Regions from separate parts of the Enterobacter asburiae genome, predicted to be linked through region 1. Evidence: predicted binding sites of a transcription regulator. Region 1 holds the regulator's gene; each other region holds the start of a gene.

Region 1 (3,161 bases):
CAAAGGCAATCAGACAGCCGATTAGGGTATCAATCAGCCTGGCGACAATAAACTGTTCGCCATTGAGCGTGAGCAGCTGCAGGGTATATACCGCCGTCACCGTAAAGCCCACCATCGCCCAGCCGTAATTTTTGCGGATAATCAGGTAGCTCACCAGCGTAACCGCCAGCATGCCTGCCAGGGTATAGCCTTCCGGCACGTGGAAGTGCAGCGTCACGCCCGCGATGATCAGCCCGGCCATCGTTCCGCCAGCCCGATGCAGAATACGCACCCGCGTGGCGCCGTAGCCGTTCTGGGTGACAAACAGCACGGTCATTAAGATCCAGTAGGGTTTCGGCAGGTGCAGCGCCATACCCATCAGGCTGGCGGTACTGAGCATCACGCTAATCCTTGCGGCGTTGCGCAGGGCGGACGATTTAAGAGAAAGATAGCTTTTGAGCGCGGGCAATAGCGGAAGCCGTTTCTGCTTATCCGCCATCAGGTCGCGGGGATAAAGCGGGCGCTGCGTGCGCAACACGCGGGCGATACGGCTGAAGTGCCAGGCGGCAAACTGGCCGACGGGGTTATCCGGATGCTGACGGGCGATTTTCTCCAGCGCGCCCAGCTGCTTATCCATGTTAAAGCGCGTCGGGTAGCGGTGATAGAGAATATCATCGGCCAGCACCCGCAGGCGTGCGGACACGGTCTGCGCGTTCCAGCGGATCACCGCTTCGGCGTGGCTGCGCTCGACCAGCTTTTGCACCTCCTGCGGGTGGTGAAGGCTAACGGAGATATGCTCCTGCAGATCCAGCCCGACCTGGAAGGTGCGCAGCAGCCGCTTGTATTCGTGGTTCTTGTTGGCGGCGAGCATATGCAGCTGCTGATAGCACTGGCTTATGAGATCCACCACCTTCTGCTGGCGCGTCAGCAGCGGCGGTAAGGATTTTTCCGGATCGGTATGCTGGGTGAGCAGGGTGTATTTGGCCTCGCAGTAATCCGCAAGCTGCACATAGAGCAGGCTCAGGGATTCACGCAGCGGCTGTTCGCGCCACAGCCAGAACCAAAACCAGTTAAACAGCCCGTACCATAATGTCCCCAGGGCGTAAATCAGCAGTGGCTCCCACACCGGCATATTCCCTGCAAGGCTCAGCGTGAAAATGGCCGCAATCAGCGAGGCGGGAAGCAGGCGGGCGTGCAGCGAACTGATTTCCGCCGTGACGCCGAGGGTCATCGCCAGCACGGTCAGGATCAGCGGCAGCGGGATATCCCGGGCAAGCAGAAGTTGTACGGCGAGGCTACAGCCGGCAAACAGGCAGCCACCGATAATCAGGCGTTTGAAAAAGCGCTTATGCGGCGTGTCCAGACCGGCGATGTTGCAGCAGGCGGGCACGAGGGAAAACAGCAGGCCTTGCTGAAGATGTCCGAGGATCAGGCCTATGGCCACAGGAAGACACAACACCAGCGTTTGTCGCAGTGCGTAGTTAACTTCCGGGTGATAGATCAGCCTGCGCCACATGGGGAGTAGAGACAAAAACGGCGTGACACCTTGCGATGGCACGCCGTTTAAGCGGAATTAACGCGTTCCGTAAACCACGATGGTTTTACCGTGGGCGGAGATCAGGTTTTGATCTTCCAGCATTTTCAGGATACGGCCCACTGTTTCACGGGAGCAACCGACGATCTGACCAATTTCCTGACGGGTAATTTTAATTTGCATGCCGTCCGGGTGGGTCATGGCGTCTGGCTGTTTCGCCAGGTTCAACAGGGTTTGTGCGATACGGCCGGTAACGTCCAGGAAGGCGAGGTTACCCACTTTCTCTGACGTAACCTGCAGACGGCGCGCCATTTGGGAAGAAAGACGCATCAGGATGTCAGGGTTAACCTGAATCAGCTGACGGAACTTCTTGTAAGAAATTTCAGCCACTTCACATGCTGTCTTTGCACGAACCCAGGCGCTACGTTCCTGGCCCTCTTCAAACAGGCCCAGTTCACCGATGAAATCGCCCTGGTTCAGATAAGAAAGGATCATCTCTTTCCCTTCTTCATCTTTGATCAGCACTGCCACCGAGCCTTTAACGATGTAATACAACGTTTCCGCTTTTTCACCCTGGTGAATCAGCGTGCTCTTTGATGGGTACTTATGAATGTGGCAATGAGACAAGAACCATTCGAGAGTCGGGTCTGTTTGCGGTTTGCCAAGCACCATGCGCTGTTATCCTCTGTTATAAGCTGTCACCAGAGTCATCAGATGCATCCGGACTCTGGGGTTGCAATCGAATTCTTACCCATACCCTGGGAAGTCGGCTACCGTAACGTTTCGCAGCCAGTAAAGTTTGATGTCCTCTGCATACACGTGTAACGTCAATGTATTACTGTAGCATCCTGAGTGTTTTAGCATAGCTTTCGCCGCGTGTCTCCTGGTGTCTCGCTTCAGCATGATGCAGGTCGCCTTCCATTGCGAGAAATGTAACGCACGCGTAATCTGTCACCAAAAATGCAACGTTGGAGTTTAAGAATATGCAAGCGCGCGTGAAATGGGTTGAAGGTTTAACGTTCCTGGGCGAGTCCGCGTCAGGACACCAGATTTTGATGGACGGTAACTCCGGCGATAAAGCACCCAGCCCAATGGAAATGGTGCTGATGGCGGCAGGCGGATGCAGCGCAATTGATGTGGTATCGATTCTGCAAAAAGGACGTCATGACGTGACGGATTGTGAAGTCAAACTCACGTCAGAACGTCGCGAAGAGGCGCCACGCCTGTTCACCCATATTAACCTGCACTTTGTGGTCACCGGTAAAGAGCTGAAAGACGCGGCGGTCTCGCGTGCGGTTGACCTGTCTGCGGAGAAGTACTGCTCGGTGGCGTTAATGCTGGAGAAAGCGGTAAAAATCACGCATTCGTATGAAGTGATCGAGGCGTGATTGATGGGGCATCGTGCGTGTTGATGCCCTCACCCTAACCCTCTCCCACTGGGAGAGGGAACATGCTCACGCGATCTGTTTCCCTTCCATCAGTCGCTCCACCAACGGCGTCATGATGAGCTCCATCGCCAGCCCCATTTTTCCGCCCGGCACCACTAACGTATTCATGTGCGAAATAAAAGAGCCCTGCAGCATGGCCAGCAGCCAGGGGTAATCAATGCCGTCGAGATTGCGGAAATGGATCACTACAAAGCTTTCAT
Region 2 (3,161 bases), 520 kb from region 1:
GGCTGGGGTGAGGAACGTTTCCCCTCACCCTAGCCCTCTCCCCATGGGGGAGAGGGAGGAGTACCGTTATTTGTTGAGCAGTGCCAGGACTTCTTCCACGCTGGTGGTGCTCGCCAGACGCGCAATGACAGACTCATCGTCCAGCGCGTTGGTCAGGCTGGTAATCACCTGAATGTGCTCGTTGTTGCGAGCGGCGATACCAATCACCAGACGGGCGATGTCGTCTTCTTCTTCACCGAAGCGCACGCCCTGCGGATACTGACAGAATACGACGCCGGTTTTCAGGACGCGATCTTTCGCTTCAACCGTACCGTGCGGCACCGCGATGGATTCGCCCAGGTAGGTTGGCGTCAGTTTTTCGCGTTCCAGCATCGCATCAACATATTCAGGCTGAACGTAGCCGCCTTTCACCAGCTGCTCGCCGGCAAAGCGAATCGCTTCTTCTTTGGTTGCCGCTGTGCGACCGAGGAAGATGTTTTCCGCACCCAGTTTGAACAGGTGGGCGTTGCTCTCGTCAAAGCTGTCCTGCAGGCTTGAGCGCACTTTCACTTCATTGTCTTCGTGACGCTGCGCCGCAACCAGACGTTCGGTCAGGCTGGTGTACAGGCCGCTGTCGAGGAAGTTAGTCAGCGAGATGTGCTGTGCCTGCGGCACCTGACGCATGGCGCGTTCGGTCAGGTCGCGGTGCGTGATGACCAGGTCAACGTCCGGCGGCAGGCTGTTAATAGCGCTGTTGGTGACGGAGATGTTGGTCAGGCCCGCATCCTGCACTTTCTTACGCAGCACGCCTGCACCCATTGCGCTGGAACCCATACCGGCGTCACAGGCAACGATGATTTTACGCACGTGGCTCAGGTCGTTAGACACATCGCCAGCCGCCAGCGGGGTTGCGCCTTTGGATTCGGCTTTCATGTCGTGCATACGACGGGTCGCCGCTTCAATATCGTCGTCTTCTTTCACTTTGCTGGTTTTCAGCAGGATAGAAGAGACCACGAAGGAGACGGCCATGGCCGCACAGATGGCCGCGATGTTGGCGAAGTACGCCCCTTTTGGCGTCATCGCCAGCACCGCCAGGATAGAGCCCGGAGAGGCCGGAGACACCAGACCGCCGCCCAGCACGCTCAGGGTGAACACGCCGGTCATACCGCCAAGGATAACGGCCAGGATCAGACGTGGGTTCATCAGCACGTACGGGAAGTAAATTTCGTGAATACCGCCCAGGAAGTGAATGATTGCTGCACCGCCAGCAGACTGCTTAGCGCTGCCGCGACCAAAGAACATGTACGCCAGCAGAACGCCCATACCCGGACCCGGGTTGGCTTCAATCAGGAAGAAGATAGACTTGCCGAGATCGTGAGACTGCTGAATACCCAGCGGCGAGAAGATGCCGTGGTTGATGGCGTTGTTCAGGAACAGGATTTTCGCCGGTTCTACGAAGATAGACGCCAGCGGCAGCATGTCGTGCGCAACCATAAAGTTAACGCCTGCCGCCAGAATTTTGGACAGCACTTCAACCGCAGGGCCAATGCCGAGGAACGCCAGAATCGCGAGGATCATCCCGATGATGCCCGCAGAGAAGTTGTTCACCAGCATTTCGAAGCCGGATTTGATCTTACCATCAACCCAGACGTCGAATTTCTTAATCGCCCAGCCGCCCAGAGGACCGGCAATCATTGCACCGAGGAACATCGGCATATCCGCACCGACGATAACACCCATGGTCGTGATAGCACCCACTACGCCACCACGGTCACCGCCCACCAGACGACCACCGGTGAAACCGATGAGCAGCGGCAGGAGATAGGTAATCATTGGGCCAACAAGTTTCGCCAGCGTTTCGTTAGGCAACCACCCTGTCGGAATGAACAATGCAGTGATGATACCCCACGCGATAAACGCGCCGATATTTGGCATCACCATGTTGCTGAGGAAACGACCAAAGCTTTGAACTTTGATCTTGAAATCGGATGACATAAAACACCCCTTCTTCTGTTTACGCTTAGGCTTGCGGCCCGAGGTTTATTGTTAATGAGGCGGCAGAGGTAGCCGGACCCTGTTCTGATGCTGTGAAATCTGGCACTGAATCGTTCAACTGTCCAGACAGCGAAAATTTGTGTGACGCATATCACGTAAAGGTAGGGGGTGTGGATGTCAATGAGGTGATCCTGGTCACAAAAAAGGTGGGCAAAAAAAATACGATGGCGAGAAATGCGGCAAAAATCACCCTTTTCTGTGACGGTTGTCACGATTTGATTTTGTGTGTTTGTTTCTGGATTGTGACTGATTTCACAAAATATTTTTATGCAGATTTCTCCGGCTGTGATCGGCGGCAAACTCTGTTTAGCGATTCGGCGTCAGGATGGCATAGCGCGACACGTTAAGCTAAAAAACCACTTTTGATGTGTGGTATGGCGAAAAGTTAAAACGTGGATTACGCTCATATTGTAAGGTTAAGTATATTATTATTCAGGATATATTTTGACACGCTTATAAACTTGCATGGAGATATTATAAAAACCGATACTCCCCGGCTCGGAAATAACCAGCATACCTTGTGTATTTCAAAATAAATTAATTAGGTTGCGTACTGTTTTATTAATTCAATGAGTTGACGTTGTTTAAGTGAGGAGAATATGTTTCTCAACTATTTTGCGCTGGGCGTATTGATTTTTGTATTTCTGGTTCTCTTTTATGGAATCATCGCCATCCATGACATTCCTTATAATATGGCCAAAAAGCGTAACCATCCGCATGCCGATGCGATTCACACGGCAGGCTGGATTAGCCTGTTTACTCTCCATGCCATCTGGCCGTTCCTGTGGATATGGGCCACGTTGTACCGTGAAGATCGCGGCTGGGGGATGCAAAACCACATCACCAAGCCTGATGAGGTTCCGGGAATGGATGCGCTGGCCAAACGCGTGGCCGAATTAGAACAAAAGCTGGCCGCGGTACATCCCGCTGCTGATAAAAACACGCTGGAGCGCTAATCATGGATCTGTTGATTATTTTGACCTATGTGGCATTTGCCTGGGTGATTTTTAAAATATTCCGTATTCCGGTAAACCAGTGGACGCTTGCCACCGCGACATTAGGCGGGGTGTTTATTGTTGCCGGACTTATTCTGTTAATGAACTATAACCATCCGTACACCTTTACGG
Region 3 (3,161 bases), 1.4 Mb from region 1:
TGCGTGCCTTCTACGATCCAGACAGCGAACTGACCGCCAGCATGCTGATCGATCTCCAGTCCGGTAACGAGGATCGCGGTATCTGCGCCCTGCCGTTCACCCGTCAGTCTGACGAGCAGACCGTGTATATCCCGATGAACATCGTCGGCAACCTGTATGTGTCCAACGGTATGTCCGCCGGTAACACCCGCAATGAAGCGCGCGTGCAGGGCCTGTCTGAAGTCTTTGAACGCCACATTAAAAACCGCATCATCGCTGAATCCATCAGCCTGCCAGAAATTCCGGCAGACGTGCTGGCGCGCTACCCGGGCGTAGTAGAGTCCATCGCTAAGCTGGAAGCAGAAGGTTTCCCAATCTTTGCCTATGACGGCTCGCTGGGCGGCAAGTACCCGGTTATCTGCGTGGTGCTGTTTAACCCGGCCAACGGTACCTGCTTCGCCTCATTCGGCGCGCACCCTGACTTCGGCGTGGCGCTGGAGCGTACCGTTACCGAGCTGCTGCAGGGCCGTAGCCTGAAAGATCTCGACGTCTTCACTCCGCCAACGTTTGACGATGAAGAAGTGGCCGAGCATACCAACCTTGAAACCCACTTCATTGACTCCAGCGGTTTAATTTCCTGGGATATGTTCAAGCAGGACGCCGACTATCCGTTCGTGGACTGGAGCTTTGCCGGTACCACGGAAGAAGAGTTCGCCACGCTGATGGCCATCTTCAACGCGGAAGATCAGGAAGTCTACATTGCCGACTACGAACATCTTGGCGTTTACGCGTGCCGCATTATCGTTCCGGGCATGTCCGACATCTACCCGGCTGAAGATCTGTGGCTGGCGAATAACAGCATGGGCGCGCACCTGCGCGAAACGCTGCTGGCTCTGCCGGGCAGCGAGTGGGAGAAAGAAGATTATCTGAACCTGATCGCCCAACTGGACGAAGAAGGCCACGATGACTTTACCCGCGTACGCGAACTGCTGGGCCTGGCGACAGGTAAAGACAACGGCTGGTATACCCTGCGCATCGGTGAGCTGAAAGCGATGCTGGCCCTGGCGGGTGGCGATTTGGATCAGGCGCTGGCCTGGACCGAGTGGACCATGGAATTCAACCAGTCTGTCTTCTCTGCCGAACGCACCAATTATTACCGCTGCCTGCAAACCCTGTTGCTGCTGGCCCAGGAAGACGATCGCGAGCCGCTGCAATACCTGAACGCTTTCGTGCGTATGTACGGAGCTGAAGCCGTTGAAGCAGCCAGCGCGGCCCTGAGCGGCGAAGCGCCGTTCTATGGCCTGCAGGCTGTTGATAGCGATCTGAAAGCCTTCCCGGCGCATCAGTCGCTGCTGAAGGCCTACGAAAAGCTGCAGAAAGCAAAAGCCGCTTACTGGTCAAAATAAGCGCAGATAACATTACCAGCAGTAGGCGTATTCAATCGTCTGGGCTATATTACGGGGCAATTTCATTGCCCCGTTTTTTATTTTCTTCGGCAATGACTGTTGATTGTAATAATAAAGTTAAACATGGGTAAATATAATAATATTTACCTGGGCTTTACTGTTACTTTTTATGGTAAATACTCCATATTAATTAACTGCGTCAGGGGTGGCCGAACGAAAAAATTCAACTCTTTTCATAACTTTTAAAATTTATTTTTATACGGATAATCAATTACTTACTCCGCATTTGTTGTAAAACCATACACACTGCGGGCCTATAAGCCAGGCGAGATATGATCTATATCAATTTCTCTTCTATAATGCTTTGTTAGTATCTCGTCGCCGACTTAATAAAGAGAGAGTTAGTGTGAAAGCTGACAACCCTTTTGATCTTTTACTCCCTGCTGCGATGGCCAAAGTTGCCGAAGAAGCGGGTGTCTATAAAGCAACGAAACACCCGATGAAGACGTTCTATCTGGCGATCACGGCTGGTGTGTTCATCTCTATCGCTTTCGTCTTCTACATCACCGCCACCACCGGTACTGCCGGAATGCCTTTCGGCATGGCCAAACTGATTGGCGGCATTTGCTTCTCACTGGGTCTGATTCTCTGCGTCATCTGCGGCGCCGACCTCTTCACCTCAACGGTGCTGATTGTCGTGGCAAAGGCCAGCGGAAGAATTACCTGGGGTCAGCTGGCACGTAACTGGCTTAACGTCTACGTGGGTAACCTGGTTGGCTGTCTGCTCTTTGTTTTGTTAATGTGGCTTTCTGGCGAGTACATGACCGCCAACGGTGGCTGGGGCCTTAACGTCCTGCAAACCGCCGACCACAAAATGCACCACACATTTATCGAAGCCGTTGCTCTCGGCATCCTCGCTAACCTGATGGTCTGCCTGGCTGTATGGATGAGCTACTCTGGTCGTAGCCTGATGGACAAAGCCTTAATTATGGTTCTGCCGGTTGCGATGTTTGTTGCCAGCGGCTTTGAGCACAGTATCGCGAATATGTTCATGATCCCAATGGGCATTGTTATCCGCGACTTTGCGAGCCCGGAGTTCTGGACCGCAGTTGGTTCATCCCCGGAAAGTTTCTCTCACCTGACTATTATGAATTTCATTACTGATAACCTGATCCCTGTCACTATCGGGAACATTATCGGTGGGGGTCTGTTAGTTGGGTTGACATACTGGGTCATTTACCTGCGTGGCGACGATCATCATTGATGGTTTTCTCAGGCAGTAAATAAAAAATCCACTTAAGAAGGTAGGTGTTACATGTCCGAGCTTAATGAAAAGTTAGCCACAGCCTGGGAAGGTTTTGCGAAAGGTGACTGGCAGAATGAAGTAAACGTACGTGACTTCATTCAGAAAAACTATACCCCGTATGAAGGTGACGAATCCTTCCTGGCTGGCGCAACTGACGCGACCACCAAGCTGTGGGACAGCGTAATGGAAGGCGTTAAACTGGAAAACCGCACTCACGCGCCAGTTGATTTTGACACCTCCGTTGCTTCCACCATCACTTCTCACGATGCTGGCTACATCAACAAAGCCCTTGAGAAAATCGTTGGTCTGCAGACTGAAGCACCACTGAAACGCGCAATCATCCCGTTCGGTGGTATCAAAATGGTTGAAGGTTCCTGCAAAGCGTATAACCGCGAGCTGGATCCAATGCTGAAAAAAATCTTCACCGAATACCGCAAAACCCACAACCAGGGTGTATTCGATGTTTACAC
Region 4 (3,161 bases), 1.0 Mb from region 1:
GTCCGGGAAGATATCGAAGCCCGGAATGGCTTCCAGTTTGTCGAGGGTACCGCCGGTGTGGCCCAGGCCGCGCCCGGAGATCATCGGGATGTAACCGCCACAGGCTGCAACCATTGGGCCGAGCATCAGAGACGTCACGTCGCCCACGCCGCCGGTGGAGTGTTTATCCACGATCGGGCCGTTAAGATTAAGGCTTTTCCAGTCCAGAACGGTTCCTGAATCTCGCATCGCCATGGTCAGCGACACGCGCTCAGGCATCGACATATCGTGGAAGAAAATGGTCATCGCCAGAGCCGCAATCTGCCCTTCTGAGACGGTGTTATCACGAATGCCGTTGATGAAGAAGCGGATCTCTTCATCGCTTAATGCATGACCATCACGTTTTTTACGAATAATTTCTTGTGCGAGAAACACGGTAACCTCCATGCGGAATCGGGGGAGTTGTGGCGGGTGGCGTTACGCTTACCCGCCCTACGATCCTGTCGGCCGGATGAACAAAGCGTCATCCGGCATAGTCTGGCAATCAGTAGCTGCTTGCGCTCTTACCGTCGCCGTGACCCAGCGCTTTCAGCAGGCTGGCCAGCAGGCTGGACGCACCGAAGCGGTAGTGACGGGAATCGGCCCAGTCGGCGCCAAACAGCTCGTCGGCAATCGCCAGGAACTGCTGCGCGTCTTCAGCAGTACGCACGCCGCCCGCAGGTTTGAAACCAACGGTTTTGGACACACCCATGTCGCGGATCACTTCCATCATGATGCGCGCGCTTTCCGGGGTTGCATTCACCGGCACTTTACCGGTAGAGGTTTTAATAAAATCTGCACCGGCCTTGATGGAGATTTCAGACGCTTTACGAATCAGCGCCTCTTCTTTCAGCTCGCCGGTTTCGATGATCACTTTCAGCAGCACGTTTGCCGCCGCGCACGCGTCTTTACAGGCTTTCACCAGGTCAAAACCGACCTGCTCGTTGCCGGCGATCAGCGCGCGGTACGGGAACACCACGTCAACTTCGTCTGCGCCGTAGGCAATCGCCGCGCGGGTTTCCGCCAGCGCAATTTCGATATCATCGTTGCCATGCGGGAAGTTAGTTACGGTTGCAATGCGCACGTCCGGCGTGCCCTGCTCTTTCAGCGTCTTACGGGCAATCGGGATAAAGCGCGGGTAGATACAGATGGCTGCAGTGTTACCCACCGGCGTTTTCGCCTGATGGCACAGGGCGATGACTTTTTCATTGGTATCGTCATCGTTCAGGGTGGTCAGGTCCATCAGCTTCAACGCGCGCAGGCTGCTTGCAGTTAAATCGGTCATAACATTCTCCAACGGCAGTGCCGTATAAATTTTACCTTGCGGGTCTGTGAGTATTCTAACATTCACCCGCATCCACACTTCGACATTCATCACAGTTAATGAAAACTGCATACAAATTTGCATTACTGTAATGAGATCTTCTTCAAACTTTAGCGCGTAAATTGCCGACTAAAGCAGCGATACCCTCTGTCGGATCAAAAGCCCCGACAGGCTGGCTTCCTACAATCCGTTCATCATCCGCAGAACACTCAAGGAAGCGAATATGCCCCACTCCAGCCCCGACGCCCTGCAACAACGTTGCCAGCACATTGTGACAAGCCCGGTGTTAACCCCGGAACAAAAACGTCATTTTCTGGCGCTGGAAGCGGAAAACAACCTGCCTTACCCGGCACTTCCTGAAGCCGCACGAGCCGCGCTGGAAGAAGGGTTTATCTGCGACATGTTCGAAGGCCACGCGCCTTACAAACCCCGTTACGTTCTGCCGGATTACGCAAAATTTCTGGCTAACGGTTCAGAATGGCTGGAACTGGAAGGGGCAAAAGATCTCGACGACGCCCTCTCGCTGTTAACCATCCTCTACCATCATGTTCCGTCCGTCACATCGATGCCGGTCTATCTCGGTCAGCTTGATGCGATATTAACTCCATATGTTAGAATTCTAACACAAGAAGAGATCGATAGCCGAATAAAACGTTTCTGGCGCTATCTCGACCGTACGCTGCCGGATGCGTTTATGCACGCCAATATCGGCCCGGCGGATACGCCCGTCACGCGCGCCATTCTGCGTGCCGATGCAGAGCTGAAGCAGGTCGCGCCGAACCTGACCTTTATCTACGATCCCGATATCACCCCGGACGATTTGCTGCTTGAGGTGGCAAAAAACATATGTGAATGCAGCAAACCGCATATTTCTAATGGCCCGATGAATGATAAAATTTTCACAAAAGGCCGTTACGGCGTGGTGAGTTGTTACAACTCCCTGCCGCTTGCAGGCGGCGGCAGCACCCTGGTGCGCCTTAACCTCAAAGCCATTGCTGAACGCAGCACATCCATTGAAAACTTCTTCACCCGCACGCTCCCGCACTACTGCCAGCAGCAAATTGCCATCATCGATGCGCGCTGCGATTTTCTGTACGGGCAATCTGGCTTCTTTGAGAATAGCTTCCTGGTCAAAGAGGGGCTGATTGATGCGGATCGGTTTGTATCCATGTTTGGCATGTACGGCCTGGCGGAAGCGGTGAATACGCTCTGTGAAAAGGAGGGCATTGAAGGCCGTTACGGAAAAGACGAGCAGGCCAACGCGCTGGGCTATCGCATCAGCGAACAGCTTGCGGCGTTTGTGGAAAACACGCCGGTGAAGCACGGCTGGAAGCATCGCGCGATGCTGCACGTGCAGTCGGGGATCAGCTCCGACTCCGGCACCACGCCGGGCGCGCGCCTGCCCTACGGCGATGAGCCGGATCCTGTCAGCCATCTGCTGGCCGTTGCGCCGCATCACAAACACTATCACTCCGGAATCAGCGATATTCTCACCCTGGAGGAGACGGTAAAACGCAATCCTCAGGCGGTGGTTCAGCTTTGCCTGGGCGCGTTCAGGGCGGGAATGCGGGAATTTACCGCCAACGTAGCGGGTAACGATCTGGTCCGCGTGACCGGCTATATGGTTCGCTTGTCGGATCTGGAGAAATACCGGGAAGCCGGATCGCGCACCAATACTACCTGGCTGGGGGAAGAAGCCGCACGCAATACCCGTATTCTGGAACGACAGCCGCGCGTGGTTAGCCATGAACAGCAGATGCGCTTTAGTTAGTCAGGTCATTCCTTTTTCCTGCGTGGACGGGCCGGGCAGCCGCCTGGC

Evidence for each region. The regulator CRP, encoded in region 1, controls carbon source genes, mostly activating them, when cyclic AMP is high. The targets are predictions, from matches to a motif close to ATGTGANNNNNNTCACAT.
Region 2: the regulator CRP is predicted to act here: its motif matches at 2,114-2,131, upstream of ACJ69_RS16430 (PTS mannitol transporter subunit IICBA).
Region 3: the regulator CRP is predicted to act here: its motif matches at 1,716-1,733, upstream of focA (formate transporter FocA).
Region 4: the regulator CRP is predicted to act here: its motif matches at 1,434-1,451, upstream of deoC (deoxyribose-phosphate aldolase).

The regions. Positions count from the first base shown of each region.
Region 1 is NZ_CP011863.1:3,923,953-3,927,113, forward strand. It holds gene ACJ69_RS18885 (YccS/YhfK family putative transporter) at 1-1,495, opposite strand, end outside; gene crp (cAMP-activated global transcriptional regulator CRP) at 1,553-2,185, opposite strand; gene ACJ69_RS18895 (OsmC family protein) at 2,497-2,901, shown strand; gene ACJ69_RS18900 (phosphoribulokinase) at 2,968-3,161, opposite strand, start outside.
Region 2 is NZ_CP011863.1:3,399,603-3,402,763, reverse strand. It holds gene ACJ69_RS16430 (PTS mannitol transporter subunit IICBA) at 67-1,974, opposite strand; gene ACJ69_RS16425 (DUF3302 domain-containing protein) at 2,634-2,990, shown strand; gene ACJ69_RS16420 (HlyD family secretion protein) at 2,993-3,161, shown strand, end outside.
Region 3 is NZ_CP011863.1:651,255-654,415, reverse strand. It holds gene ycaO (30S ribosomal protein S12 methylthiotransferase accessory factor YcaO) at 1-1,385, shown strand, start outside; gene focA (formate transporter FocA) at 1,792-2,649, shown strand; gene pflB (formate C-acetyltransferase) at 2,701-3,161, shown strand, end outside.
Region 4 is NZ_CP011863.1:2,909,358-2,912,518, forward strand. It holds gene deoA (thymidine phosphorylase) at 1-414, opposite strand, end outside; gene deoC (deoxyribose-phosphate aldolase) at 524-1,303, opposite strand; gene ACJ69_RS14035 (YjjI family glycine radical enzyme) at 1,566-3,113, shown strand; gene ACJ69_RS14040 (YjjW family glycine radical enzyme activase) at 3,088-3,161, shown strand, end outside.